2 regions of the Paenibacillus sp. sgz302114 genome follow, and region 2 is predicted to be linked to the other one. Evidence: a T-box and tRNA genes for the amino acid it is inferred to sense, from the RefSeq annotation. Region 2 holds a T-box; the other holds one or more tRNA genes.
What was found. A T-box is a leader RNA that pairs with one kind of tRNA and senses whether it is charged. The one in region 2 lies ahead of AC0LWF_RS01880 (valine--tRNA ligase), so its partner is inferred to be a tRNA-Val.
Positions count from the first base shown of each region.

Region 1: it has a tRNA-Val gene. The T-box ahead of AC0LWF_RS01880 (valine--tRNA ligase) is inferred to sense a tRNA for this amino acid. The anticodon was not compared.

Region 1 covers NZ_JBVYOI010000003.1:314,490-329,494, reverse strand. Annotated here, with positions in the region: gene AC0LWF_RS10765 (sensor histidine kinase) at 1-1,079, opposite strand, end outside; gene AC0LWF_RS10760 (response regulator transcription factor) at 1,076-2,632, opposite strand; gene AC0LWF_RS10755 (ABC transporter permease) at 2,785-3,735, shown strand; gene AC0LWF_RS10750 (carbohydrate ABC transporter permease) at 3,753-4,649, shown strand; gene AC0LWF_RS10745 (extracellular solute-binding protein) at 4,694-6,484, shown strand; gene AC0LWF_RS10740 (right-handed parallel beta-helix repeat-containing protein) at 6,570-8,507, shown strand; gene AC0LWF_RS10735 (aldo/keto reductase) at 8,504-9,403, shown strand; gene AC0LWF_RS10730 (DUF8034 domain-containing protein) at 9,424-11,361, shown strand; gene AC0LWF_RS10725 (glycoside hydrolase family 43 protein) at 11,358-12,965, shown strand; tRNA gene AC0LWF_RS10720 (tRNA-Val) at 13,248-13,323, opposite strand; gene AC0LWF_RS10715 (hypothetical protein) at 13,470-13,637, shown strand; gene AC0LWF_RS10710 (DUF3892 domain-containing protein) at 14,053-14,322, shown strand; gene AC0LWF_RS10705 (MBL fold metallo-hydrolase) at 14,381-15,005, opposite strand, start outside.
Region 2 covers NZ_JBVYOI010000001.1:406,927-421,931, reverse strand. Annotated here, with positions in the region: gene AC0LWF_RS01880 (valine--tRNA ligase) at 1-1,448, opposite strand, end outside; T-box leader at 1,525-1,769, opposite strand; gene AC0LWF_RS01875 (LysM peptidoglycan-binding domain-containing protein) at 1,936-3,180, opposite strand; gene AC0LWF_RS01870 (RluA family pseudouridine synthase) at 3,278-4,273, opposite strand; gene hemL (glutamate-1-semialdehyde 2,1-aminomutase) at 4,289-5,590, opposite strand; gene AC0LWF_RS01860 (Crp/Fnr family transcriptional regulator) at 5,703-6,365, shown strand; gene hemB (porphobilinogen synthase) at 6,511-7,506, opposite strand; gene cobA (uroporphyrinogen-III C-methyltransferase) at 7,508-9,070, opposite strand; gene hemC (hydroxymethylbilane synthase) at 9,077-10,042, opposite strand; gene AC0LWF_RS01840 (precorrin-2 dehydrogenase/sirohydrochlorin ferrochelatase family protein) at 10,046-10,696, opposite strand; gene AC0LWF_RS01835 (cytochrome C assembly family protein) at 10,748-11,566, opposite strand; gene hemA (glutamyl-tRNA reductase) at 11,593-12,987, opposite strand; gene speD (adenosylmethionine decarboxylase) at 13,190-13,588, opposite strand; gene AC0LWF_RS01820 (non-ribosomal peptide synthetase module) at 13,922-14,512, opposite strand; gene yihA (ribosome biogenesis GTP-binding protein YihA/YsxC) at 14,679-15,005, opposite strand, start outside.

The DNA.
Region 1 (15,005 bases), on a different contig from region 2:
GCGATTTGTTCAAATTCATTATCCTTATTGTTCAAAGGGATCCGGTAAACCAAGTTGCTTTCAACCGTCTTGCTCATCGCTTTGACGATCCGGTTTACCCGCTTGGATATAATGCTTGTCACAAAAAAATAAACCGAGAAGATGAAGAGCAGCAGGATAATGGCTGCGATATAAGTCGAGTTGTTAAATATATTCAGCTGCTTTTTCAATGCTGACTTGGGCAAAACGGCCGCATAGATGAACGGATCCTGATCGGAGTTGGCAACTCTGACAATACTGTCCTCGGCCAGCATGACGGAATCCGACGATTGACGGAGCTGCTCGAAGTAGGGATACCTGCGCCCATAATAGGCCGATGACGAATCGAAGACAACATCGCCTTCCTTCGTTAACACAAGCAAATAGCCTTTCATGTCTTTGCCAAACTGATCGATGGTATTTTGCAGATCGTCCATCCCGAATTCCACAATGAAACGGCCAAGATAGAGGCTGGAGCTCGGATAGTAGAAGTTGCTGGCGATCCCAAAATAATTTTTGGAAGCTTGTGTAGCCATATAGTTTCCCGGATGGGCAGGAATAATAAAGCTCTCCTGCGACGAATCCCTTAAATGAGGAATGTTCTGCAGGATGTCTCCGGTATTGTCAAAGAACGTATAGTCCAAATCATACATGTACAAATAGGCTTTCTGCGTATGGCTGTTATAGAAGGTGAGGTTGTTTATGTTATGGTCAAGGCTTAACAGGTCTTCGAGCTTGTAAGCCATGTTCTTTTTCTCATAGGAGTCTAAGGACGCAGAGCCTGACTGGTCCGTAACGTCCATCATGCTCATGATGTAAGCAAAGAGCTGCTCGTCATCGTATATCTTGAGCAAGATGTCTTTCATCGTCTTCGTACGGATGTTCATCGTATTCTGCATAGCTGCGATAATTTGCTGATGGATCCCGATTTGTCCTTCTTTCAGCAACCCATAGGAGGTTCTGGACACATACCCTGTAAAAATATAGAGGGCGATGGATAGAACCAGAATATAGAGCAGCAGGATTCGGGTGAACAGCTTGATGCGTATCCGCTTTTTCATTTGAATTCTGCCGGTGAAACACCGGTCGCCTTTTTGAAAATTTTATAAAAGTGGCTCGGTTCCAAGTAGCCAACCTTGGCTGCGATGTCCGTCACTTTCATTTCCGTTTGCAATAGCAGTACTTTTGCCTTCTCGATTCGCAGCGCATTCAGGTAGCTGCTGAACAAGATTCCGGTTTCCTTCCGGAAGAGCTGACCCAAGTAAGAAGCATTGATATTGAATTTGTAAGACAACGTCTTAAGCGATAAATCTTGATTTGAATGCTGCATGACATAGTCCAAGATCGGTTTAATTGTCGCATTGGCAGTACCGCCCTTGTCCCCGAAGAGATCCGAAGCGAGCGCAACGGTGTCATAAACAAGCTTAGATAAATCATCGAAACGGGTCGAGGATTCGAACCGAAGGTAGAGATGTCTGAACTGATCCGGGACATGCTGCGGATGAATAACGGACTTTTTCACCGTGTTGGCGATTTGAAACAGCAGCTCAAGCAGCGAGTTCTTGAGTAATGAAAGCGGGAGATGCGATGAATCTTGAAGAGCTTCTAACGCAGCACGCGTCAACTCCAGACATTCTTCTTTCTTTCCAGCCAAGATCAAGTTGTTGATGGTTTCGTATGGAAGGCTGGGTAACTGTTCTTGTCCGGAGTGGTTCTTCGTATCAGCCTCGGAATCGATCAGACTGTTTGGAGGCAACAGAAAGCTATATCCCTGCAGCTCTTTGGCAGTCCGATAGCTGAGATCAGCGCCAAGCAGGTCGGTTGTCAGTTGCCCAATCGTGATTAGAACTTGGAAGTCGGTTCGAGCTTTAATCTCGGAAAGAAATTGATTCAGCTGTTCTAGCAGAGAGGAGCCAGCGCTTGTTTCACGCGCTTCAGTGAATACGGCAACCACGTCATAAGACGTGTCGCAGAAAGACAAACGCAACGTATCGTCGTTAAATTGCCGAGCCATCAATTCGCGGATCGATAAGGCAAACCTATGCTTCCGTGCGTTATCTTCGCCGTTCAGTACTTTAATTAACGCAATGCGATAACAATCGAAATTTAGCTCGAATTGCGCGATTTGCGTCTTCTCTTGTAATTCGGCCCGCGTGATTGACCCGGTAACCCATCGAAGCAGAATGTTCTCGCGAAACGCGTTCAACTGTTCGGCAAGTCCGATTTGACGGTTCGTTGTATCCTGCAGCTTCTCTACGATCGTTGAGATGCTTGCAAGGAATTCGTTCTTGTCCAGAGGTTTCAGCATGTAATTATCGACGCCAAGCTTGACGGCCTGCTTCACATATAAGAAATCGTCATGACCGCTCAGGATAATAATCTTGACATCCCATCCACGCTGATGGATGTTCCGAATAAGTTCGATTCCGTCCATTTGCGGCATACGAACATCCGTAATCAGAAGATGGACATGGTGTTTTTCCATCAGCTCAAGAGCTTCAACTCCGTTGTAAGCGTCCCCAATTACTTCAAGGCCAAAGTCATCCCAAACGGTTGATTTCCTCAATGCTTCGACTACGATCGGTTCATCATCTACGATCAGTACGTTGTACATGTGACAGGTCCCTCCAGTTAGCATCTAAGATAGCACAAAGATAATGGCGTGAAAAGGCTCTAGAGTTTTGACAGTACGATTGAGAGTTTTGACAATTGAGAGCCTTCCTGCTCGTCCGTTACCATTAGAGTCAAGGGAGGTGACACTCAACCATGAGCAGCACAGCAAGCAGTAAAACTGTAACCGTTTCCGCGAAGGAAGGCAAGAAACTGTTTTACATGGCCATGCCTTTCATTGCACTGGTATTCGTGTTCAACTACTTGCCTCTATACGGATGGCTGTATGCGTTCTTCGATTACAAGCTCGGCCATAAGTTGTTCGACTCGGAGTTCAAAGGCTTCTTCTTCTTCAAAATGATTCTCAGCGATCCGATCACGGTCGATGAAGTGAAGCGGATTATGGCGAATACGCTAGGCATTAGTTTCTTAAGCTTGCTCGTTCAAGTTTTGCCGCTAATCTTCGCGCTATTCCTCGTGGAGATGAAGTTTGAGCCGCTGAAGAAAGCGGTGCAAACGTTGACAACGCTTCCGAACTTTCTGAGCTGGCCGTTAGTGTATGCGTTTGCATTCTCAATGTTCTCGGAATCCGACGGCTTTATCAACAAGCTGCTGATCCAGCTCCATATCATTGATGATCCGATCAGCTTCTTGGTCAGCTCGAACCACGTTTGGCTGACGCAAACGGCGTACTTGGCTTGGAAAACGATCGGATGGACAGCCATTATTTACATTGCTGCCGTAACGTCGATTGACAATGAGCTGTATGAAGCTGCCAGAATCGACGGCGCCGGGCGGTTCCGGATCATGTGGTCCATCACGGTACCGCATTTGATGCCAACCTTCTTCGTACTGATGATGCTTAGCGTAGCCAACTTCTTGAATAACGGTCTCGATCAGTATTTGGTCTTCCAGAATGCACTGAACACCGATTCCATCGAGGTGCTAGATCTCTATGTTTACAATGTCGGCATAAGAAACGGCATGTCGGGCTATAATTATTCGTTTGCTACGGCGGTCGGCATACTGAAATCGGTTGTCAGCATTGCGCTCTTGTTCTCGGTGAACTATGCCTCGAAGAAGGTTCGCGGAGAAGGAATCATTTAAAGAGGGGATTGCCCATTATGAAACAAAAGGCGACATTAGGGAGCGTCAGCTTCAGCTTCATCAACAGTACGGCGTTTATCCTGTTCGCGCTGCTATGTATTTTTCCCTTGTACTACATCTTCGTGCTCACGGTGAGCGACAACAAGTGGGTAGCCTCCGGGGCGCTGGTCGTATTTCCGAAAGGGTTTAACGTTGAAAACTATGTTCAAGTTCTCAAGCTAGACGGAATCGGCATGGCACTGTGGGTTACGATTCTGAAAACGGTTGTCGGTACCGTTTGTACGCTGGCAGGCTCGTCATTCCTGGCGTTCTTGTTCACGAAGCCCAACATGTTGATGAGGAAATTCCTGTACCGGTTCGTGCTCGTTACGATGTACTTCAATGCAGGCTTGATTCCATGGTTTATCAACATGAAGAACCTGCATTTGATGAATACATTCGCGGTGTATATCATTCCCTACATCGTTGCTCCATTCTATATCATTTTGATCAAGACGTATTTGGAGAGTATTCCGAGCGCTCTAGAGGAATCCGCGCAAATCGATGGAGCCGGTATATTCCGGATATTCTGGAGCATATTAGTGCCGCTATCCAAACCGATTCTTGCTACGGTTGCCGTATTCGAATCGGTCAATCAATGGAACAACCTGCGTGATAATTTATTTCTCATCACAGATTCACGGCTGAACACGCTGCAATTTATCTTGTACAAATTCATGTCGGAAGCGGATGCATTAGCCAGCAAGATTATGGTTAACGGTGGAGCGGGCTTATCAGCCTCGAATTTCACGCTCACGCCAACCGCGGTCAGCATGACGATTGCCATGGTTGTTATTCTCCCGATTGTCTGCATTTATCCTATTATGCAACGTTATTTCACCAAAGGGATTATGCTAGGTGCAGTGAAAGGGTAGAACTACAATATAGATGCGAGATACAAATGGGGAGGCACAAGGGAATGAAGAAGAGGGTTTCAGTATTAGCGGCAGCAACAATCGTATCCATGCTATCGGTCAGTTTGGTTGGCTGCGGAAGCGAGAACACGGGGAACAACGGTGATGTTACTGGAAATACGAAGATTGAGGCGTCCTCGAACGACACGTCGAAGAATGCGACGACATCGAACGATACGACGGCTGCGACTGATGAGAGTGCGCCGCTTGAGCCGGTCAAGATCTCGGCGTTAATTGGTCCGAGCAATCTGTCCGGTGTTCAAAGCGACGAGATTGCAACGGAGATCTTCGAGAAAAAGTTTGGTCTCAAAATCGATCACATCTTCGCCGGCGATAAATTCGATGAAAGACTTTCCGCAATAATGGCAAGCGGCGATATGCCGGACCTCATCGAGTTCAAGGATAAGAAACAATTCGAAAGCGCTGTCAAGGCAGGCGTTCTGATGTCTTTGGATGATCTGGTCGCACAGTACGGCCCTGACATCACAAATAATCTGCCTTCGATGCTTCAATACATGAGAGATAACTACAGCGACGGAACAGGCAAGCTGTACGGCTTGGCTTCGCAAATCGGCGTCAGCCAGCCGACGAACCTCCTTCATATGGCACTCTATTCCCGATATGATCTCTACAAAAAAGCCGGATCTCCTGCAATGAATACGTATGACGATCTTCTGAATACGTTGAAAACGATGCAAGCGGAATATCCGAAGAATGACAAAGGACAGAAGGTTTATCCGCTGCAGCTCTGGAGCGACTGGGATTCGATCAGCATGAGTCTGGTAGACTTTACGCTCCCGGGGTATATGGGCGTTAACGCAAATGCAGGAACGCTGCAGTTTACCGAGTATGATCCAACTACAAAACAGCTGAAGAGCGTATTTGATCCAACGAGCGATTACATGAAAGGCGTTCAGTTCTATTACAAGGCCAACCAGATGGGCCTCCTGGACCCGGATTCGATCTCTCAAAAATGGCCGAATGCAGAAAGCAAAACGAAAGAAGGCCGCGTGCTGACGACAATGTGGGGTTGGCAATCGCAAATCTTTAACGGCAACGATCTCGTTAAAGCCAATCCGATGGCAGGAATGATCCCGCTGTTCCCGAAAGACGAAGCAAAAATGCTCATACAAGCAGAATCGCCGGTCGGCGGCGGGTATGTATTCGGCATCGGCAAAAATTCCAAAAATGCGGACCGTATCATTAAACTGCTGAACTACTCCGCAACCGTGCAGGGCTCGACAGAGCTGATGAACGGCGTCGAAGGCAAGGCATGGACGCTCAACAACGGCAAAGACGAGTATTCGCCTGAATACTTGGAAAAAGTGGCAAAGAACGATCCTTCCACAGCCGGCTATGAAAGCTTCTTGATGCTAAACAAATGGAACATTGATCCTAGAACGAACGAATCGATTACGCATGAAGGCTGGTCGCAGTTCGTGAAGAAGAACTTGACGGCGGCCGAGCAAGAGTGGGCCACGACGAACAGCGCGCTGAATGTGTATGACTATGCCAAGAAGAATCTGACGGTTGTTCAAGACGATGGCGTAGTTTCGCTTGCCGGAGCTCCTTCTGATGATATCAAGGTTATTCAGCAGAAGCTGGGCGAAATTCTCAAATCGATGTCCTGGAAGATGGTCTACGCGAAGAATGACGCGCAATTCAACGTGCTTAAAGACGAGCTTATCGATAAGGCAACGAAATTAGGTGCGGATAAAAACTTCCAATGGGCTCAAACCGAGCTGGCTGCCGCAACTGCAAAAGCATCCCAATATACGGAATATCACGTTCAATAACAGTTGCGAGCGGCTATATTTGGAAGCTACGGGCTCCAAGTATGGCCGCTTTCTGTTTAAGAACGGATTGCAGGAGGCGTTGAACTTGAATTATTACGTAGCTGTTCATGGTAGTGATGGTAATCCGGGTACAGAACAAGAGCCCTTCGCGACACTTGAAAAGGCGCGCGACTGCGTTCGCTCGATTAATGGCCTAATGAAGGAGGATACCTTCGTTTATATGCGCGGGGGTCTCTATTATCTGGATAGGGAGTTCGTGCTTGACGACCGGGATAGCGGTTCAAACGGATTTAACGTTCAATACCGCAATTACCCTGGCGAAACGCCGATTCTCTACGGAGGACATCGAATTACAAATTGGGAACACATCAAATTTGGCGTTTATAAAGCGAAGGTTGATCGTAATTGGTCATTTCAATCCTTAATCGAGCACGACGAATGGGGGATTCGTTATGCGAGCGCGGCGCTTACAGGTCCTGGCCAATGGTATTTGAACGAACAAGCAGGAGAACTGGTCTATTGGCCGCGGAGCTCGGACATCTCTAGTGTAATCATTGCCGCACCGATCATGAAAGATATGTTCCGGCTGATTGGAAGTTCATCTTCTGCTCCGGTAAGGAACATTCAAATTATAGGGCTGCAGCTTCAATTAACGGATACCGTTAAACATTTTGATTATGTGGACTCCATTGATTTTGTCAACGGCAACGCAGAGCGCGAAGAGACAAAGCACGGTCTTATTTATATGGAAAATGCGGAATTCATTACGGTTAAGAATTGCAGACTCTTGAATGCCGGCGTATGTGGAGTATGGCTCAACAAGCATGCGCAGCATAACGAAATTTATGGGAATTGGATTGAAGGATCCGGCTTAAATGGCGTTTTTCTAACGGGCTGGTCCTTCGACCAAGGGCCGTTTAAGTCAGCTGAAGATGCTTATGTCAACAAGTTTAATCTTGTATCCAACAATTTCATCTATGACAGCGGCAAATTCGAGCTGACGCGAGGCTCAGGTATACAGCTTCATCAGAGCGGTGACAACGAGATCTCTCATAACCGCATTATGAAAGCGCCGAGATATGGCATTTCCATGAAAGGGGATCGTTACGGCGTGCTCGAAAATCACGGGTATATCTATGGAATTCCTGTGACGAGAGACAACCGCTATGATTTCCTTTATACCCGAAATAACCGGATTATGTTTAATGACGTATCTAACGTGATGATGAACTCCGAGGACGGAGCAGGCATTGAATCCTGGGGAACGGGTACTGGGAACGTATATGACCATAACTGCGTACACGACTTCATCAACCTGAACCATTGGCGTAATTGGTTCGGCGGTATCTACTTGGATGACTGCTCGGATTACATGACGGTTACAAACAACATCGTATATGGGATACACGGGGGACATGCTTTCGGCATTATGGAGAAAGGCATTGAGAATCGCGTCTTTAATAACATTATTGCAAACAACGGACTGACATGGGCAATCTGGATGCAGGAATTTGCCGAGGTTTCCTATGGGTTAAAGCTTGGCTGCAACATTCTATTCAACAATAATACGACCGCGATTTATGGCTTTGAACATCTCCGTGAAGGTTTTGCGGGGAATCCCGTTTACACATCCGTCTATGAAGGCGAGCTGCCGGAGCGGATTGCGAGCCTCGATCATAATTTCATTTACGAGCCGTTCGGGTCAACGGATGTACTTATGGGCGACAAGAATACCGTCTATCTCTCCTACGAGAACTGGAAAGCGGCTTATGGATACGATGTCCATACCGTACAAGGCAAGGATCCGCTCTTCGTGGATGCCGAGAACGGTGACTTCAGACTTCATCCGGACTCGCCGGCTTTGGCGCTCGGCTTTACTCCGATCGATCAGAGTCTGATCGGTCTGAAGAGCGATTTCCCGTGGGAGCCTATGCAAACAACGCCTGTCAGCGTTTTGATAGAAGCGAACGGCATTCGCGCTCTCCCTCGTTTACATCAAGCAGCGAAAGAGGTAACGCTATGATTTATACAACATTCGGACAAACCGGTCTTCGCGTCTCCAAGCTTGGCTTAGGCGGCGCACCGCTTGCAGGAGACTTTGGCAGGACGGATGAAGCGGAGGTACAAAGCCTCGTTCACGAGGCAATCGATTCCGGGATCAATTTCATCGATACCGCGCCGAAGTATGGCATGGGTGAATCCGAGCGCCGGATCGGCAAAGCGCTTGCTGGACGTAGAGATAAGGTCATTCTCGCATCGAAAGCGGTCCGTTCGGATCTTCGCTACGATTACGACAGCACGATCCGTTCTGTTGAAGACAGCTTACAGCGGCTGCAAACCGATTGCATCGATATCCTGCAGCTGCACGATGTGGAAACGCAACCGGTGGATCTCATAATGAACGAAACGGTTCCTGCACTCGAGAAGCTGAAGCGGGATGGGAAAATTCGTTTTACCGGCGTGACGACTCGCGTCCTGCCTCTACTGATGGATTATATGAGGACAGGCAGCTTCGATGCCATTCAATTCTATACCCGCTATATGCTAATCGACCATACGGCTAAGGATGATGTGATGCCTTTTGCGCAGGAAACCGGTATCGGCGTCATCAATGGCAGCGTTCTGGGGTTGGGCATGCTGGCGGATGCGCCTGCTCATTTTCTGGAAGAGGAAATCTCGCGCAAAGCTCTAAGCCGTATCGACCAGCTCCAATTCTTGCGTAAGACAGAGCCGAAGGGCCTTATTGAACCGGCCATGCGTTTTAGCTTAAGTCATCCCGCTATACATGTGACATTAACGGGAACGTCTTCGCGGAAGTCTCTTCGAACCAATCTGTCCTACTGCGATGGGAAAGGCTTGGATAATGATAAACTTCAGCGTGTCTACGATCTGTTTCAAGGCCAGCCATTGTTTGACTAGTTGTTAGAGGAGTGAATGAAATGACATCAACCATGCCTAAAGTAGGCGCGTCGTCACGAATTGTCCCTCCGCAATGGGCGCTTCAGGAGCAGCTGCTATTCGAAACCTTAAACAAGTCTGCGAAAGAGTTCGTCGAACGTTACACGCATCCGGACGGGACGCTCATTTGGTTTGATCATTGGCCGGGTATGGATGGATCGGATGATCCTTATGAGGGCTTCATGAACCTGGCACTGCTCTATGTCCTTGGCGGAAGCAGCGAGCTCTATGAAGTGTCGCGTAAAATTTGGGACGGTATCACCTGGCAGTGGACAGAGTATGGTCAACTTCACCGGGAATTTGATGCTTACTATGACTGGATGCACCACGGAGAAGGCTATTTATATCTCTACTTCCTAGGCTTGGCGGGCCCCGCGACACTGAAGGACCGCCAACGCGCTGTTAATTTTGCGCGGATGTACACAGGGGAAGACCCGGAAGCACTCAATTATGATTCCGATTTGAAGTTAATCCGTTCACCGTTAAATGGAAGCCGAGGACCGCGTTTTGAAGTCGATGAAGAGGATTGGAGCACGCACCGTGGCATCCTCGACGATTATTTAGCTCCATATGAAGATATTCCTGGCGTGGATTTCGAAAGCATGAAATGCGCCTGGTCGAACGACGGCATTTATAAGCAAATCATTCGAATGATGAACGAACGAATGAACCGCGGCGATGTTCCGCTTAACTTGAACGCAACGGGCTTGATCACGCATGCGTTTCTTCACACAGGGGATCAGAAGCTGAAACACTGGGTGATCGATTATGTGGAGGCGTGGCAGGAACGGACTCGTTTAAACGGTGGTATCATTCCCGACAACATCGGCCTGACAGGGCAAATCGGAGAGTATAATGATGGCAAGTGGTGGGGCGGCTATTACGGCTGGCGCTGGCCGCACGGGTTTATGACGATTATCGAACCGCTGACGAACGCTTGCATGAATACCGTCTTGTTAACAGGGGATATGAACGGGCTGCGGCTAGCAAGGGAGCAACTGGACGCCAATTGGAAGCTAGGACGGGAGCAAGATGGCAAATGGCTTGTTCCTTATAAACATGTTGACTCCGGTTGGACGGACTTCCGCGAAGCGCTTCCCAAATATCCGATTTATCTCTGGACCATGTCGATGGCGGATGAAGATCTGGTCCGTGTTGAGCGAATTGCGAAGGACCATGACTGGAACGAAGTGATTGTCCCGGCATTCTCAGGAAGAGATCCAAGAACAGGCCGCGAAACGAAGCATTATATTGGCAATACGCAGCCGTGGTATCAGTACATTCGAGGGCTCAACCCTGATTACCCGGAGAGAATTCTAAGCGCGAACTATGAAATGGTTGGAAATCAGCTTGCCAAGATGCGCGCTCCTGAAGGAGATCCGTACAATTGGACGGAGCATTTTAGCGATGGGATTTACTCTGCCATTCACATTTGGCAGGAGATGTGTCCGCTCTACTTCGAAGGGCTTGTTCAACTGACCCTTGGCGGACCGATGCATATTTCGCATGGCGGGCTTCAGCATGGCCGCGTGCGATATTTTGACGCGCTGGCTAAACGTCCAGGACTGCCTGCAGGAATTTCAGCCCTAGTAGATAAGCTAGGGGAGGATTCCATGACGCTGCATTTGGTCAACACGAGCCTGTTCGAGACCCAAGAATTAATCGTCCAAGCAGGCGTTTTCGGCGAGCATAGCTTTGGTCTTGGCGAAGTAACCGACCTACTCGGCAATGTTCAAGAAACAATAGAAGTAAATGGGAAATGGCTGCACGTTTCCATGCCAGCTGGAACTGGTATCACGCTGCGCCTATCGATGGAGCGCTACGTGAATACCCCTTCGTATGACTTGCCTTGGCCGCATGCAAATCCAATTTCAAATCCAAGTCAAGAGCAGCCGATCCGAGGAAGGAGCAGGTCATGATCACCGATGCGGCTCACCGAGTTTTCAATCCGGTTCTACCCGGAGATAATCCCGATCCTTCGGTTGTCAGAGTAGGCTCCGACTATTATATGGTGACCTCGACGTTTCAGTATTTCCCTGGTGTTCAAGTATTCCATTCCCGCGACTTGGCGAATTGGAAGCCGATCGGTCATGTCATTACGCGGAAGAGCCAGCTCGATCTAACCGGGATGCCGGATTCCTTCGGCGTATTCGCGCCTGATATCTCCTATTATGACGGCAAGTTCCGGGTAGTCGTTCCTTATTATCACGGTCAGCCGCGTTGCACGACGCTGCTGTTCACGGCTGACCGGCCGGAGGGGCCTTACAGCGAGGCGATCATTCTTAATCATCACTTTATAGATCCGTCGATCTTCAACGATGACGATGGGAAGCGCTATTTGGTATTCGGCGGCGGATGGGTGCATGAAATGAAGCATGATGGTTCATGCTTCGTCGGTGAAGCGAAGCAGGTTTGGCCGGGAACGGGAGGCGCAGCCCCGGAAGCGCCGCATATCTTGAAACGAAACGGATGGTACTACCTCATGCTTGCCGAGGGTGGCACCTTCTTCGATCATATGGAAACTCTTTCGAGGAGCCGTTCGATATGGGGGCCTTATGAGTCTTGCCCGCATAATCCTGTCCTTACGCAACGTGATCCAGAGAAACTTATACAGCGGGCGGGCCATGGTAAGCTCGTTCAAGATGAGGAAGGCAACTGGTGGATGTTCCACCTCGGAGGACGACCATTAACGCCGGGAGGTTATTGCCCGCTTGGCAGGGAAACGTTCCTTCAGCCGGTTCAATGGACGGATGATGAATGGTTCACGGTCGGAGACGCGGGCGAACCCTGCGCGTCAATGGTGCTGCCGCTTGCCGGACAGGGACAGGAACATGCATCGGCTTGCGAGATCCATGATTCGTTTACAGGGAACGAGCTTTCTCCCGATTGGGAATGGGTTAGACATCCTGTTGAAGAGGGGTATTCGTTGTCGTCCGAAGGGCTTCGGATAGCTTGTAAACCGTTTATTCCATATTCCCTGCAATCGACGCTCCTATTAACGAGGCGCTGGCAGAGTTTTGGATTTGAAGCGACCGCCACGGTAGCTTTCCATCCAGAGAGCAGGGGCGAGGAAGCCGGGATGACGATGTATCGGGACACAGATGCATTCCTGTTCTTCAATGTTCGCAATGGGCTCGGCCAAACGGCGGCCCAGCCGTTCGACGTCAAGCGTTTGCACGAGAATCAAGAGCACGAAGGTCTCTACTTAGAGGTCGGACAATATGTGAACGTGCTAAAGACAACGCTAGGCACATGGCGCCTGCCTATACAGCATGGCGAGCGGATTTGGCTTAAAATCCGTTTAGAACCGAGGACTCAGCTTATTACGCTTTTCTATTCCATAGACGGCCTAGTCTTCGAAGAAACCGGTATCGCATTATCAGCAGAATCTCTTTACCCGGAACGAAGCAATCGCTTCTTGTGCTTCACTGCGCCGCGAATTGGCCTCTATGCCAAAGGCGTATTCGGAGAGTTAGAGGGTTATGCTCAATTCAGTTCCTTCACGATGGAACCGCTCGGGTAATAAGGATGACTTCTAAGGGCTGCAGGTGACGGGGCGTTACGGAAAAACAATGAATCTGAATCTCTTGATACATTCAAAAGGACCATATCCACTCGAAAGATGGTTTCATCATCTCGAGTGGACATAGTCCTTTATTTAAAATGTATTTCTAGATCGCCTGTCTCGGCAAGAGCTAGGTTCGTTTAAATCAGTCTTTACATCAACCTTGCTGTATTACAGTTCAGTTCTCCTTATATAAACAAAAAGAACCCTTATCTATCAAGGGTTCTGCGGTTTGAATTATGGTGATCTGAACAGGGTTCGAACCTGTGACCCCTACCCTGTCAAGATAGTGCTCTCCCAGCTGAGCTATCAGATCATATGAGCTACTTCATTAGTGACAAGTAATAATATAGCAAACGGCAAAATAGATGTCAACCACTTTTCACAAAAAATTAGTCTAAATCGACACCGAGCCGCATAAGGTGTATTCAAGAGGTTAACCTTGAGGAGGCGGGTTGTCTAGTGGCGGAAGCTGCTCATTTATTTGTATGGCTGGTTGGTTTGTTTGGTATCGTCGGTACGGTTTGCTTGTGTGTAGCCAAGATGGTCATCAATGATACGATCGCCTATGATGAAACCTTTGTATGGAAGAGAAAGCTCCCGCCAGAAGCGAAGGCATCCAAACGGTAAATGAGGAAATGTTTGCTATGTTAGCTTCACGGGTATACTAATCCCATCTCACCAACGGGAGTGGTATACTTGAAGACAATCATGCTGTGCTGTATCGTTCTATTCCTATTCGTGTGTACGGGTTGCTTGCGCAAGCAGTCAGAAACGGTTATGCCGAGCTCGACATCAGTATTCAGCGACGTTTATGATTCATCCGATAAAGGAAGAGTAATTGGGCCGCCACCGTCGTCAGGCAGAATAGAAACGGGCAGAATGAAGCCTCCACTACGTGAAGATAACACGCCTTAAATCCGGCGATGCTCCTAAAGGGCATCCCGGATTTTTTCATTTTATGGCCAATAAATTCCGATTCCCGCATAATTAAGCCTCCGATCAGCCATCCTACAAGAATGACTTGCCAAAAGGAGGAATCCCCATGTACATGAGAATGCCGGAACAATCCGGAGAAGCAGCCGGTGAGCAGCGAGAGTCATTCGTCGCGGTGCAGAAGAATGGCGATGGTGATCTAACCTCGTTCCAAACGTCCACTGGACGAGTATTGAACTATGAGGAGGCACTTGCGGAAGTAGAGAGCGGTGCGATTGCCGGAGTAAACTCGTTCAAAGGCAAAGACGGCGAAACGTATATCCGAGGCAATGCCGACGGTGATCCAACGAACAACCTCGATCAATTGCCTAACTTCTAGATAAGCTTCAATATAAAAAGCCCGCTCAGCGGGCTTTTTATATTGTCTATTTTCTATCTCACAATGTATAGCGCACATGCTGCTCAACGAATTGCATGATGCCAGCCTTGTCCTCGTAGTCAGGTTTCGTATCCTCGTAATGCATGAGCCAAATCCGCTCTTTAATGTAATCTGGGAGCGAAGAGAGCTCGTCCAATGACGTATGTACGACGGCTGGCGGCCTCAGTTGGCAATCGTGGAAGATTCTCTGGCAGCCACGATCCACGAGCTTATGAAGAAGCTCAGGATTAAACTTCAGATCGGCGGAATAAAAGAACATCTCATTTATGTAATACGAATAGCTGATTTTGTTCGGAATATGATCCGTTTGAATCGGCTCGACTGTAAATCCCGGCAGCAGCTCATTGTTAATTCCAGGTACGATAGGTCTGACTTCAAAATATTCGTCAAGCGACCCGCACTCATCCTGCAGCAGACCGCCCTTCAATGAGCTCTCCCAGAGCGGCGTGACAAGCGCTTCCGGTATGAATAGCAGCGGTTTTCTTTTATAAATAAACTTCATCTGAAAGGCCAGCTCTTCCAAGCCGCCGATATGGTCAGCATGAATATGGCTAATGAGAATTGCATCGATGTCATTGACTGATTTACCCAGCTTGTGCATGGACAGCAGCGCTGTGTTGCCG
Region 2 (15,005 bases):
TAGAACCGTTTTAGGTCTTCAGACTGCTCCGGCCAGCCGAGTGTCGAGAACGGCCATAATGCCGAGCTGAACCAAGTGTCGAGTACATCTTCATCTTGACGAAGCGACTCGCTGCCGCATGTGGAGCAAGATGTTTGGTCTTCAAGTGCAACATGCATCGCGCCGCAAGCGTCGCAGTACCATGCCGGAATGCGGTGTCCCCACCACAATTGGCGGGAAATACACCAGTCGCGAACATTTTCGATCCATTGCAAATAGATTTTCTCAAAGCGATCTGGAACGAAATTGACGCCTTTGCCCGCATTCTGCGCTTCGATCGCAGCCGCTGCGAGAGGCTTCATCTCAACGAACCATTGTGTCGACAAGTACGGTTCAACAACTGCGCCGCTGCGCTCGCTATGGCCAACTTGGTGAACATGATCTTCGATCTTCATGCAAACGCCAAGCTCTTGCAGATCTGCAACGATCCGCTTGCGGCAGTCCGCACGGTCGATACCGTTATACGGACCCGCTTCTGCATTCATCGTACCGCTCTCGTCCATTACAACGATTTGCGGCAGGCTATGGCGAAGGCCAACCTCGAAATCGTTCGGGTCGTGCGCCGGCGTAATTTTTACCGCACCGGAACCGAATTCTTTCTCCACATACTCGTCAGCAATAATCGGAATCTCTCTGCCGATGATAGGGAGAATAATCAGTTCGCCGATGAGGTGTTTATAGCGCTCATCTTCCGGATGTACCGCAACCGCTGTATCACCAAGCATCGTCTCTGGGCGAGTCGTCGCAACTGTAATAAAGCCCGAGCCGTTCTTCAGCGGATATTGAAGATGATACAGATGACCGTTCACTTCTTTATGCTCAACCTCGATATCGGACAACGCCGTGCGCGCAGCCGGATCCCAGTTAATGATTTTTTTGCCGCGGTAGATAAGGCCCTTCTCATAGAGACGAACGAACACTTCGCGAACCGCTGCGGACAGCCCTTCATCCAGTGTAAAACGCTCGCGCGAGTAGTCGAGCGAGAAGCCCATCTTCGCCCATTGCTCACGAATCGTCTCATTGTACAGATCTTTCCATTCCCACACTTTCTCCAGGAATTTCTCACGTCCCAGGTCATAGCGGGATACGCCTTCTTCGCGCAGCTTCTGCTCAACCTTTGTTTGCGTCGCGATACCTGCGTGGTCACTCCCCGGCAGCCATAGCGCATCATAGCCTTGCATCCGTTTCGTACGGATCAGAATATCCTGCAGCGTAAAATCGAGCGCATGCCCGATGTGCAGCATACCCGTTACGTTCGGAGGAGGAATTACAATCGTATAGGCTTCCGCATCTGGACGCTTGCCTGCTTCAAAAAACTTGCCCTCCATCCAATATGGATACCATTTGGACTCGGCTGCCTTCGGATCGTACGTCGTCGGCATCTCTGTCATTGCTTGTTTCTGTGACATCACTATTCCTCGCTTCCAATGTATTTCAATATCGTAATAAACTGGATAAACGCAAAAAAACCTCACGCCCTTAATAGCAAAGGACGAAAGGTTCTAGCTTCCGCGGTACCACCTTTGTTCCGAATAAACCGCATGAAACGGCTTCATTCGACAACTTTAGAACAGATAACGGCTGCAGCCGGCTTGAACTAACGATTAGCACCGTTTCATTCCAGCAACTCCGGGGCGACCTGTCGCAGTTCATTACCTGCAGAACCTCTCAGCGCATTGGTTCCGCTCTCTGAAGGCATTCCTGCTACTCTTCCCCATCAACGTCATTATAATAAGAGTATAACCCTATTTTTTCTATCATACACGTTCTTAATTGTCCACGTCAATCCCACAGCCGTCCACACTTCCAGAGATTTGGGAAAGACAGCAAAAAAGCCTCTGAAAAGGAATGCTTACAGCCCTTTTCGGAGGCTTATCTGCATCTATCTCGCGCGCGTTAAGGAATATACAGCACTTGGCCTTCGCTAATGCTCTGATCCGGCAACCGATTATAGAGCGCAATCTCGCGCGGCTGCAGCTGATAACGGCCTGCTATGACGTCGAGCGTCTCCTCTCGCTGCACGATACAGATGCGTAGCTTGCGGAAGGACTGATCCTCGCCCGAACGGCTGAAGAACAGGTTCTTCCACTCGATTTCATCTCCGCTCGATTTGCGCGCTTCCTTCGCTGCCTGCTCGGCCGATTGCTCCGCCGCCGCCCTTGCTTCCTGCTCCCTGCGGCTCGATTGCAGCAGTGACCGGAAGCCGACGCCAGGCGGCTGAGCAGCCTCAGCCTCTTCCTCGGCTGGCTTGCCCCCGACCGCGACTTTCAATTTTCGCGCCGATTCGGCTTCGATTGCCGAAATGTCGCCAAATTGCTGCGCAGCCGGCGCATCTGCGATATTCGCTGCCAGCTGACGGCTCCTGGCTTCGCGTTCCGCAGCGTCAGCTAGAAACGGATTCTCCGCAGGAGGTCCGGCAATTGCCGCCTCGATCACTTCATCAGACACCTCGGACTCAATCGCCTGAAGCGCCGCTTCTGCTTCTCGAGCCTCCTCTTCCAGCTGCTGCTGCCTTACGATCTCTGCCGCCTGCGCAATCTCCTCTTGCTCGAATGCCGCCTGCGCCGCTTGCGCCGCCGCATCACGGATAAACGCATCGTTGTAGGCAGGCGGGCTGCCGGCGGGCTCCCAACCTTCATTACGGATGGCCTGCGGCTCCGCATAACCAGTCTGCTGCTCGAACAACGCTTCGTAATTCGGCACCTCTACCGGATCTCTTTTGTGCACGACCGTGAAAGGCTCTTCCCGCTGCCACTCTTCCTGCGGGCTTGAATGACCCAGCTCAATTCCTTTCAGCGACAGCACACCCGTGATATTGAGCGTTCGCGTTGACAGAAGATCAACGTCGAAGTTATCAATCTCTACGGAGATGTCATCCAGCCGGTGAATACGATTCATAGGAAGCGTAATTTCGACAGGAATCCAGTGTTCCAATGATTGTTCAGCTAAAGGCTCATCCTGAGCGCGGTACACGCCGGTCAGGAGCAAATGTCCTTTTAACAACACCTGCTCGTCTTGCTGAACGATTCCGATACGGGGGACAAGCTCAATTTCTTCCAGCTCGTCGATTGCCGCTACTTCATCAGGCAAATGAACCCGTTCATAAATGTCAAATCGCAAACCGTTTGACTGACTGGGCACGGTTGTCGTCCTCCTTTCCCCTCTCACCAAAGCTTGGTTACAGCTTTCTTCCCTATTTATCTATATGGCAAGGGGTGGATAGGCATGACTACGATTTTCACAGTGAAGCATAGCGTTCGCGCACTTCTCGGAACCATTCAGGCTCATCCGCTTGCACGGTCATCTCTTCCGCGCACCACGGATGGATGAACGTCAGCTGCTCGCCTCGCAGCGCTTGGTGGCGAAGCAGGGAGTCACTGCCGCCGTACAGCGAATCGCCAACGAGCGGATGACCAAGGTAGCTCATATGGACACGGATTTGATGCGTTCTGCCGGTCTCCAGCCATAAGCGCACAAGAGTGGCGCGGCGGTACGAAGCGATTGTCTCGTAATGGGTAACGGCATGATCCCCGGCTGGTGACACGCGCCTACGGGCACTATGATGGCGGTCTTTGCCGATCGGCTCATCAATCGTTCCTGCTGGCCTGCGAAGCACGCCTTGCACTAGGGCGACATACTGCCTGCCTATCGTCTTCTCTCGCATCGCCGCGTCCAGGTGCAGCTGCGCCAGCTCATTGCGCGCATAGAGCACGGGTCCAGCCGTATCATCGTCCAGCCGGTGGATATGCTTCGCGGACTGATGGTCGCCATGCGCGATACCGGCGAGTGCTGCCGCCTCATCGAGAGTTCCGCGCTGGCCGGGTGCATTCGGATGAACAGGCATACCTGCTGGCTTGTCCATGACGAGGCACCAGTCGTCTTGAAAAAGCACCTCTGCCTGTGCGCGCTCATTGGACGACCGCACAGCCTCCACTTCCTCTCGCTGCTGCATCGCCATCCGATAAACCGCATCCTTTGCCGGATCGGCCGGAATGAAGGTGCGGAGCCGGATCGTGTCTCCGTCCATTTGGATGCCGCCTACGGAGAAGAGGCGATTCAAGTAACGTACCGGAAATAAACCAAGGGCCAGCAGCCATTGCCGCACATGGTGCGGATGACTCCCGGCCTCTATCTGCTGAACGCCGGCATGGGCAGCATGGCTCGCCAGCTCTTTCGCCGACAAGCTCAGCCACTCCCCGTTTCGTTCATAGGTTAACAAACGATGTTCAACCACGACTCTCAGCTCCTATTAGAGACGGCGAAGCGCCTCATCGTGTGCTTCAATCGTTGCATCAATTGCCGCCTCGTCATGCACGCCAGAAACGAACATGCCTTCAAACTGGGACGGCGCAACGCTAACGCCCAAATCCAACATCGATGCAAAATAAGCTCTGAACCGATCCAGATCCGCTGTCTTCGCCGTGTCGTAGTTGATAACATGCTTCTCGGTGAAGAACGGGCAAACCATGGATCCTACACGATTAATCGTAGCAGGTACGCCGTGTTTCGAAGCATTCGCCTCAAAGCCGCGCTGCAAGCGAACGCTCATCCGCTCAAGCTGCTCGTACGTTTGCGGTGTAAGCAGGCTTAGCGTTGTATAACCCGCGGCCATCGCAAGCGGATTGCCGGACAACGTGCCAGCTTGATAGATCGGACCGCTAGGCGCCATCATCTCCATTATTTCGCGTTTGCCGCCGTATGCGCCGACTGGCAGGCCGCCTCCGATGACTTTGCCTAGGCAAGTCAGATCCGGCGTTACGCCGTACAAGCCTTGCGCACAGTTGTAATGAACGCGGAAGCCTGTCATGACTTCATCGAAGATGAGCAAGCTGCCATATTGCGTCGTAATGTCGCGCAGCCCTTGCAGGAAGCCAGGCAGCGGCGGAACGACACCCATATTGCCGGCAATTGGCTCAACGATAATACAAGCGATCTGCTCGCCGTACTGCTCGAACGCCAGCTTAATGGAGTTCAGATCATTATAAGGAACGGTAATCGTATGGGATGCCACGCTCTCTGGCACACCAGGGCTGTCAGGCAATCCAAGCGTTGCAACGCCTGATCCTGCTTTAATAAGCAAGCTGTCCGCATGACCATGGTACGAGCCTTCAAACTTCAAAATTTTGCTGCGCTTCGTATAGCCGCGCGCAAGACGCAGTGCGCTCATCGTCGCTTCCGTGCCGGAGTTTACCATACGGACGACTTCAACCGATGGCACCCGATCGCAGACGAGCTCAGCCATCAGCGTCTCGAGCTCCGTCGGAGCGCCGAAGCTTGTCCCTTTCTCAGCCGTCTTCTTGATCGCTTCGATAACCTCTGGATGGGCGTGGCCCATAATGAGCGGTCCCCACGAACCGACATAGTCGATGTAGCTGTTGCCATCAATGTCGTAGACGCGGTAGCCTTCGCCGCGCTCCATATATACCGGTGTTAGTCCAACAGATTTGAAAGCGCGAACCGGAGAGTTAACGCCGCCGGGAATGACCGTCTTCGCTTTGGCAAAAGCAGCTTTGGAGCGCTCATCCGACCTTTTCTGATTCTTAACGTTCATTTGCGACACCTGCCTGTTAATTAGTGACAATCCTATGGTACACTTCTGCTATAGATCGTACAGGCTTTCCTACTATCTTGGCCTGTTACTCCAGATGGAGAGGCTGATTGCATTGATCGAACTATTGAAGACCGTACAGCTATTTGAAAGCTTGAGCGACGAACAGCTGCATCATATTTTGTCGATCGCGAATAAGCAATCTTTTCCTGCAGGAACCGTATTGTTTCAGGAAAATGATCACGGTTCAGCTTTCTATATTCTGTTGAAAGGTTCCGTGAAAATTTATACGCGCAGCACAGCAGGCGAGGAAAAGGTGCTGTCGCTCATCCAAGCTGGCGAGAGCTTCGGCGAATTGTCGCTGCTTGACGGCAGACCACGTTCGGCTTCCGCACAGACGCTTGAATCGACGACATTGCTTGTCATCGCAGGCAAAGCATTCAATGACCTGCTCCGCAATCAATTTGAGATTACTCGCCATATTATGGCTGAGCTGTGCCGCAGGTTGCGCGACACGAACCAGCATGTCTATGACCTGACCTTCGTTGACGCCCGCACCCGCGTGCTTAAGAACGTCATCCTGCTTGCTAACCGCCACGGCTCGCGCTCTGGCAACATCATCACAATTAAAATTGCGCTGAACTTTGACGAGCTCTCCCAGATGGCAGGCGTCACGAAGCAATCGTTATCCCAGGTGCTTCGCGATCTCGAGGACCGCAACATCCTCAAATTCGGCCTAAATGAATATAAGCTCGACCTTGCCCGCCTGAACGGCTAGACCGTTCAGGCTTTTTAACATTATGGAATGTATAGGTTAAGCTGTATCCATTTCTATAATGTCTCCGCGAAACGTAAGCTTCTGCCGTCAGAAGACGGCGATAGCCATTTACACTTGCGCTCATGCAAAGTCTAGCCTAGTTTTGTTATTCCCCGCGCAGCCAGCGTGCCACATCAAGCGCATGATACGTAATAATGATATCCGCACCCGCACGTTTCATCCCCGTGAGTGTCTCCAGCACAATCGCGCGCTCATCAATCCATCCATTAGCCGCAGCAGCTTTCACCATCGAATACTCTGCACTAACATTGTACGCAACAACCGGCAAGTCAAAAGTCTCCTTCAACATACGCACAACATCGAGATAAGCAAGCGCAGGCTTCACCATCAGCATGTCCGCACCTTCGATGATGTCCGCTTCTGCTTCACGAAGCGCTTCACGCGCATTGGCTGGGTCCATCTGATAAGTTTTACGGTCGCCGAACTGTGGTGCGGAGTGGGCCGCATCACGGAATGGTCCGTAGAATGCAGACGCATATTTGACCGAGTAGGACATAATCGGCACAGACTCGAAGCCTGCCGCATCCAATCCTTCACGGATTGCGCCAACGAAGCCATCCATCATGTTGGATGGCGCAATAATGTCAGCGCCAGCTTCCGCTTGCGAGACAGCCGTCTTCACGAGCAGCTCGAGCGAAGAATCGTTATCGACTTCCGCGCGGCCTGTCCGCTCGTCGTGATGGATCATGCCGCAGTGGCCGTGATCAGTAAATTGACAGAGGCATGTATCTGCAACGACGAGCAGCTGCGGTGCCCATTCCTTGATCGCACGCGTCGCTTCTTGCACGATACCGTTATGATCATACGCGGATGAACCGACTGCATCCTTCGTTGCTGGAACGCCGAACAGCAGAATTGCTTTTACGCCGCTTGCGACTACGTTATCAATCTCCTGCTGGAGTAGATCCATCGACAGATGATAAACGCCTGGCATCGAAGGAATTTCTTCTTTGATGCCTGTGCCGACTGTAACGAACAACGGGTAGATCAAGTCATCTACCGTTAATTGTGTTTCACGCACCAAGCTGCGCAATCCTGCGGTTCCGCGCAATCTGCGGTTTCTTGTAATTGGAAATGCCATGTTAGTATGCTCCCTTCAGCTTGCGATTCATTGCTATTGCATCAATAAGTCCGTCTATCGTAGCCTCTTCAGGCTGAATCGTTACCGTAAGTCCTACCTCAGCAGCTGTTTGCGCCGTTACAGGACCAATACAAGCTATATCTACGCCTTGCAGCAGCTCTACAGGCTGTTCTACGCCCATACGCCGCAGCACTTCGAGTAAATTCGTAACCGTCGATGAGCTTGCGAACGTAATAACGTCCACTTTACCTTTGAGCAACAGCTCAAGCGTCTCTTCGTCTTGCTCTTCCGCAAGCACCGTCTCGTACACGTCGATCTCGACAGGCGTCAGCCCTCTTGCCCTCAGCTCACGCGGCATCACTTCGCGTGCGAGATCGCCTCGCGGTAGAAGCACGCGTTGACCTTCTATGAGATGCTCATTCAAGCTATCAAGCAGATCCTCTGCTTGGAATTTGACAGGCAGCACATCAACCAGCATGCCTCGCTTCTCCAGCGCTTCTGCTGTCTTCGGTCCGACCGCGGCAATGCGCGCGCGGTGAAACCGGCGAATATCAATGCGCAGCTTGCTCAGCCAGCTGAAGAAATAATCGACGCCGTTGACGCTCGTGAACATGAGCCACTCATACTGCTCCGCCGCTTGCAGCGCAGCCGTAAGCTCCGCCACCGCCGCATCTCCTGCAGGCTCCCTCGTCTCAATAACCGGGAATTCGCAGGCTTCGCCGCCAAGCTCATCAATCTGTTCGACAAGGTCGCTGCTCTGCGCTCTCGCGCGCGTCACAAGCACGCGCGTGCCGAATAACGGCTTGCGCTCGTACCACATCAGCTTCTCGCGCTGGCGCACAACGTCGCCGACGACGATGACCGCCGGTGGCTTGAAGTCCGCCGCTTCCACGATCGCTTCAATTGTCTCAAGCGTCCCTGTTACGGTCCGCTGCTCCACGCGCGTGCCCCAGCGAACTAGCGCCACAGGCGTATCCGCAGGTTTGCCATGCTTGATGAGCTGCTCAGCGATGTAGCCGATCTTCGCTACCCCCATCAGGAAGACAAGTGTACCCGTTGCAAGCGTTACTTTGTCCCACTGAATGGAATGGTCAAGCTTATCCGGACTCTCGTGACCCGTAATAATAGATAAAGATGAAGCCAAATCGCGATGCGTAACCGGAATGCCCGCATAGGCAGGCACGGCGATTGCAGAGGTAATGCCTGGCACGATATCGAACTCAATCCCGTTCTGATACAGCAGCTCGGCCTCTTCGCCAACACGGCCGAATATAGTTGGATCGCCGCCCTTCAGACGAGTGACGACCTTCCCTTGCAAGGCAAGATCAACGAGCAGTTGGTTAATATCTTCTTGCTTCATCGTATGACGATCCGGAAGCTTGCCAACGTAGACCTTCTCGGCGCCCGGCTTTAAATATTTCAACAATCGTGGACTTGCGAGCCGGTCATAGACGATGACGTCACAAGCTGCTATACATTCTTTTCCCCGAATCGTGATGAGCTTTGGATCGCCTGGACCCGCTCCTACGAGATAGACCTTCCCCTTGCCGCTTCTCTGTAGCACAGTCGCTCATCCCCTAACTTCAGCTAATATACGGTCTGCTCCTCTAGCTTTAAGCAGCGCTGCGGCTTCCATGCCGAGCGCAACCGGATCATTGCCTTGCAATGTTTCTTTCAGCAGAACGCTGCCGTCAGCTGAGCCGACAATACCTGTCAATTCCAGCAGCGCGGAACCATCCTCCGCTTCCCCAACGATTGTCGCGTGAGCGCCAATCGGGATTTGGCACCCGCCGTTCAAGGCGCCAAGGAAGCTTCGCTCAGCCGACACGGCAAGCGCGGTAATCGGATCGTTCAAGAGCGCGAGCAGCTCGCGCACAGCAGCGTCGTCTTCGCGGCACTCAATGCCGAGTGCGCCTTGTCCAACCGCCGGGACACACAGCTCCTCCGAGAGGTATGCCGATATCTTCCCGTCCCAGCTCATGCGGTGCAAGCCTGCAGCTGCTAGAACAATCGCATCGAAGCCTTCAGTGTCCAGCTTCTTAATGCGGGAATCAATATTGCCGCGAATCGACTCGATTTGCAAGTCAGGACGCGCATTCTTTAATTGGCTGGAACGGCGCAGGCTGCTCGTGCCCACTTTTGCTCCTTGCGGAAGCTCTGAGAGCGATAGGCCACCTGCCGAGATAAGGCAATCACGAGGATCAACCCTTTTCGGAACTGCGCCATTCATGAGACCTTCCGGCAGCTCGTAAGGCATGTCCTTCATGCTGTGAACGGCGAGATCGATCTCTTGATCGAACAGCGCTTGCTCGATTTCTTTCACGAATAGACCTTTGCCGCCGACTTTGGACAACGTCACATCAAGAATACGGTCGCCTTTCGTCACAATTTTGCGAATTTCAAAATCATACGGAAGCCCGTGCTCCGCACAAATCGCTTTCAGCTGATCAATGACTTGGCCCGTTTGCGTCAAGGCAAGCGCGCTCTGACGTGTTCCTACAACGATTACTCGACGTCCATCTACGATATAAGGCATGTGTTATTGTCTCCTCTTCGCTGCTTGCTGCAGCCTGTTCATCCACTCATCTATCGGTTCATTGCGATCATACTCCGCCCCAGGAACAGCAAGCTCTTCCGCAGCCTGGCGTAATAGCATCGTCCTTGCAGTTTCATCTGTCACTTCGCCTTGAACATGCTCGCGAAGCAGCCGCAGCCGCTCCACAAGTTCTTTATAAGCAGCGCCATACTGCCCCGCTAGCTGCTTCTTCAATAGGCTCGTTAATGCCGGACTAGCGCCGCCAGTCGTCACTGCGATCAGCAGCTCGCCTCGTCTGACTGCAGATGGCGTAATGAAATGACCGGATTCGCCCAGATCGGCGACATTGACGAGCGCCCCGCAGCTCTCGCCGTAGGCTGCAATTCTCCCATTCATTTCCCGCGAGTCAGTCGCTGCGAATAGAAGAAAAGCCTTGTGCAGGTCTTGTTCTATGTATTCCCGTTGCACAAGGCCGATACACCCGCTACTCGCGAGCACCTTCAGTTCTTCAGTTATATGTGGCGCGATGACGATAATCTCGTCTGCCCCGCCGTCTAATAGGCCGCGAACCTTACGCTCCGCAACTGCTCCGCCGCCTACGACGACGCAGCGCCGGCCATGAAGCCTCACCATCATCGGATAATAATCTCTCATTTTCCTGGCGAAACGCTCCTTTCGCAGGCACTGACTTTGTATCTGCACTCCTTATGACCAGCTGTGAAAATTAGATGCCTCGTTCATAAATACATTCAGCAGCAGAACCGCGTAGCTAATTAGATTGAATCTGGCAAACTTCCGACCTGCCCCATCAAACCATTGATGCTTCAGCACATTCCAGATATAAAGCGCAAGCGCTACAAATGATGTCAGCACCTTCAGATCAAGAAGCAAGCCGTAACGGCCTTCAACCAAGATGGATGCTACCGCTATCGCGAGCGATAGCATAAGCAGCGGTGTACCAATCAGCGATACCCGGAACATAAACCGATCCGCTACATCGAGGCTCGGCATTCTCTGCATCTGCTTCGTCCATTGCTTCCCCTTCAGCCTTCTGAACAGGAATAGGTACATCCCTGAGAAAATAGCGCTCAGCGTAAACGCCGTATACGCTAGAATCATCAGAATAACATGAAGAACAAGCATGTCATGCGCCAGCTCCCACCTCTCCATGGAGGCGCCGGAACCGATACCGAATAAATTGATCGTTAATACGGCAAATCCGATTACGTTGACGAAGAAGACGATAAGCTCCATTCGAAAAAAACGGCTCATCACCAAAGAAAGCGTGATAAGCAGCCAAGAGAAGAGGAGCAAATATTCAAACAATGACATAAAGGTCATGTCCAGGTGCGATATGATTCGATGAACAATGAAGCCAGTCTGCAGCACCCAGACGAAAATAAGCAGCCCTGTTCCCAATTGTTTCGCTTGCCGATTTCGATCAACGAAATCGGAGAAGTAAAACAGAAGGCTCAGGGCATAGACGTACAGGATTCCATCATAAAACCAGTTTTGGGTAACCATAGGCGCCTCCGCAAACTTTGAACAACTTATCTTGTAATCGCCGCAATAGAGCCTTTGCCAAGCGAAGGCAGCATATCTTTGGCAGCAGATTTGATTTCGCCTTGCACTGCAGCCTTCTGCTGCATAGCTTTGTTCTCGTTTTCGGTTTGATCCAGCGTATCTTCAAGCGCGAATAATTTCACGAACAGGTCCATCGCCTCATCAGCCTTCTTCTCGCCGGCCATTTCTTTAATGCGAAGGATCGGGTCATGCATCATTTGGTTCACGATGCTCTTGGTTAGCTTGTGAATGATCTTAAGCTCCCGCTCGCCAAGGTCAGGCAGCTTGTTCGCCAAGCTGTCCATCGTCTCCGAGTGGATATCTGCGGCTTTCGTCTGCAGCGCCCGGATGAGAGGTGCGACACCAAGCGTCTTATACCAAGTGCGGTAAGCGTCAAGCTCAGCTTCAATAAGGACATCAATCTTGGCAGCCTCTACACGGCGCTGCTCCATATTGCTCTCTACGATCCCTTCAAGATCGTCGATATCATACAAGAAAACGTTGTCGACCGACGCAATCGCTGGATCAAGATCACGCGGAACTGCAATATCGATCATGAACAGCGGACGAGACTTGCGTCTGTGCATCGCTACTGCCACTTGCTCGCGCATAATGACATAACCATCAGAGCCCGTTGAGCTAATTACAATATCCGTCTCATGTAAACGCGCAATCGCGTCTGCCATTGAAAGCGGCGTTCCATTAAACTTATCAGCAAGCTGCACTGCACGATCGTAGGTTCGGTTTACAACAAAGACGCGGCTTGCACCGTTCGCATATAGATGCTTCGCAGTCAGCTCGCTCATTTTGCCGGCTCCAACAATCATTATCGTCTTCCCGCCAAATTGGCCGAAAATCCGTTTGCCAAGCTCGACAGCCGCGTAGCTGACTGAAACCGCAGCTTCCCCGATAGCTGTATCGGAGTGCGCCTTCTTCGCAAGCGTAACAGCTTGCTTGAAGATCGAGTTGAACAGTGTACCCGTTGTCTTGTATTCTTGCGCAAGTGCAAATGCGCTCTTAATTTGACCTAAAATTTGCGTTTCGCCAATGACCATGGAATCAAGACCACAAGTAACACGGAACAGATGATCGATCGCTTTCTCATCTTCATACATATATAAATCCGAGGTAAACTGCTGTCTCGGCGTATTAAACCATTTCTCCATAAAGCTGCGAATATAATGGCCACAAAGCGTTGGTCGATCAACAACAGCATACAGCTCTGTCCGGTTACAGGTCGCAACGATGACACATTCCATAATGCTCTTCGTTTGTTTCAGCTGCTTCAAAGCATCTGGCAAATCTCGCTCGGAGAATGTAAAGCGTTCCCTAACTTCAACAGGAGCTGTTCGATAATTCAACCCGACTACGATAATGTGCATGCGCGTTCACCTGCCCTTCGACATCATTTTTCATCATTTAGTATAGCACAGTAAGGCGAGCTATACCCCTGCAATTATGAAAATTATTTGAAAATCTCATTTGTTTTCAGACATGAATTTGTTGAAATAAAAATACTTCCCCCTATTCGCATTACGCGAATCGAAGAAAGTATTTGTTGTACGACTGCTTATTTAAATAATGCTACACAAGCTCTACTTGCTTCATGTCGGCTTCAACCACTTGCAGCTCACCCATACCGCGAACAAGCTTCTTAGCGTGCATTACTTTTGGTTTCAATACAGACATCATGTAGTCGATCGCGAGTTGCGGATCAACTGTTTCTCCACATGTATAACAATCAAGAGCAGCGAACCCTCTCTCAGGATACGTGTGAATGGAAAGATGACTTTCTGACAGCAGTACGAGCACAGTTGCTCCTTGTGGTTCGAATTGTTGTGCCTGCACCGAAAGTACAGTGGCACCGCAAGCTTCAGCAGCTTCTACCATTTGGGCTTGTAAAAATTCCGCGTTGTTGAGCTTGTCAAAATCTACACCCCAAGTATCAACAGCAACGTGTCTTCCGAAAGTTGAATATTCCATCTCTCGGTTCCCCCTTCCTAGGAATAAAATGTTTTGTAATTTCATCCGCTAGGACCTACGTCATTCACTGCCCGAGGGACTTTCCGCTCGCAACATTACCATGTCCTGAGTGAATCCTGGTTCCTAATTGTCATTGCAACGAAAATAAAAATAACATCTATCGCCCAGAAATGCAACAGTTTTTTTTGGCATAATTATTTGGACCATGCTGCGAAAATTCCACTTTTCAACGTATGTTCGAATTGAATGGTTGGTGTGCGCCATTACTCGTCCATAAACAATAAAAAAAGCCGCATTTCTGCGGCCTTTTCACATTTGCATATTGTACATTTATTAAGCTTCTAGCTTAAACAAGTTACGGGAATACTGAGCTAAACGCTCATCAATAATAGCAATTTGCTCCCGATCTTTGCATTGATTACGCAAATCAAGCAACTGATTGATCGCGCCGCGTACGACTTCGATCTCTTTCTCAACATCCATAATGCGAAACGCTGCTTCGAGCTGGCCAATCGTGTCTTTGAATTCAAAGACGACTCTTGATTCGCCACCGCGAATTTCGACAATTTTGCGAACAGTGCCTTCGGTATAATGATAGGTCATCATATAGTTCGGATAAATGCGGTTGACGACTGCATCGCCGCGGAATACGGATACCGCTTTGCGCATGGCGTTCGTTAACTTCGGATGCATGATGCGGCATGTGAGCGCACAAACGAATTGATCTTGCTCACGCTCGAATGTAAGGCGGACTTCTTCTTGTCCTGCGTCGTCTTCGAGAACCACCTCGTGATTGCCGTTTTCAAGTACCCGCACCTGTTGTTTTATGTGCTGGTCTTCAAAAAACCGGACAAATCCCGCCATCTCTTCAGCCGTTAATTGCAGAGAAGCATTGACATATTCTGTGGCTATCCGCTGAGCCATAAAGATCTCCTCAATTCTTTAAAGTAACGCATTTGTAAATCTTCTTGCTTACCTATATTATACCCGATCGAAAAGGTTTATTCCTGTCAGCCAGCCGCGATATTCTCGCATATTTCTGAATAATCAAGGAGATTTTACGAAGAGTCACCGCTTTTATGCGTTATCCTCACTTTTCGAGTGAAACTTCTGCTGTTTCTTCCGCTTCTTCAGCTTCTGCTGCTGTTTCCTCAATCGTTTCATTAATCAAAGCCCACAGCTCGTCACGACCAAGCCCTGTCTCTGAGGAGAAGAGTACATGGCGGTCAGCCGGATGGAAGCTGAGCGATGTCTTAATCATCTTCACATGCTTGTCCCACTTGCTCTTCGGGATCTTATCCGCCTTCGTCGTTACAATGCAAACGGGAATTTCATAATGCTTCAGCCAATCGTACATAAGAATGTCGTCCTTGGACGGCTCATGACGGATATCAATGATGAGCAGCACCATGCGAAG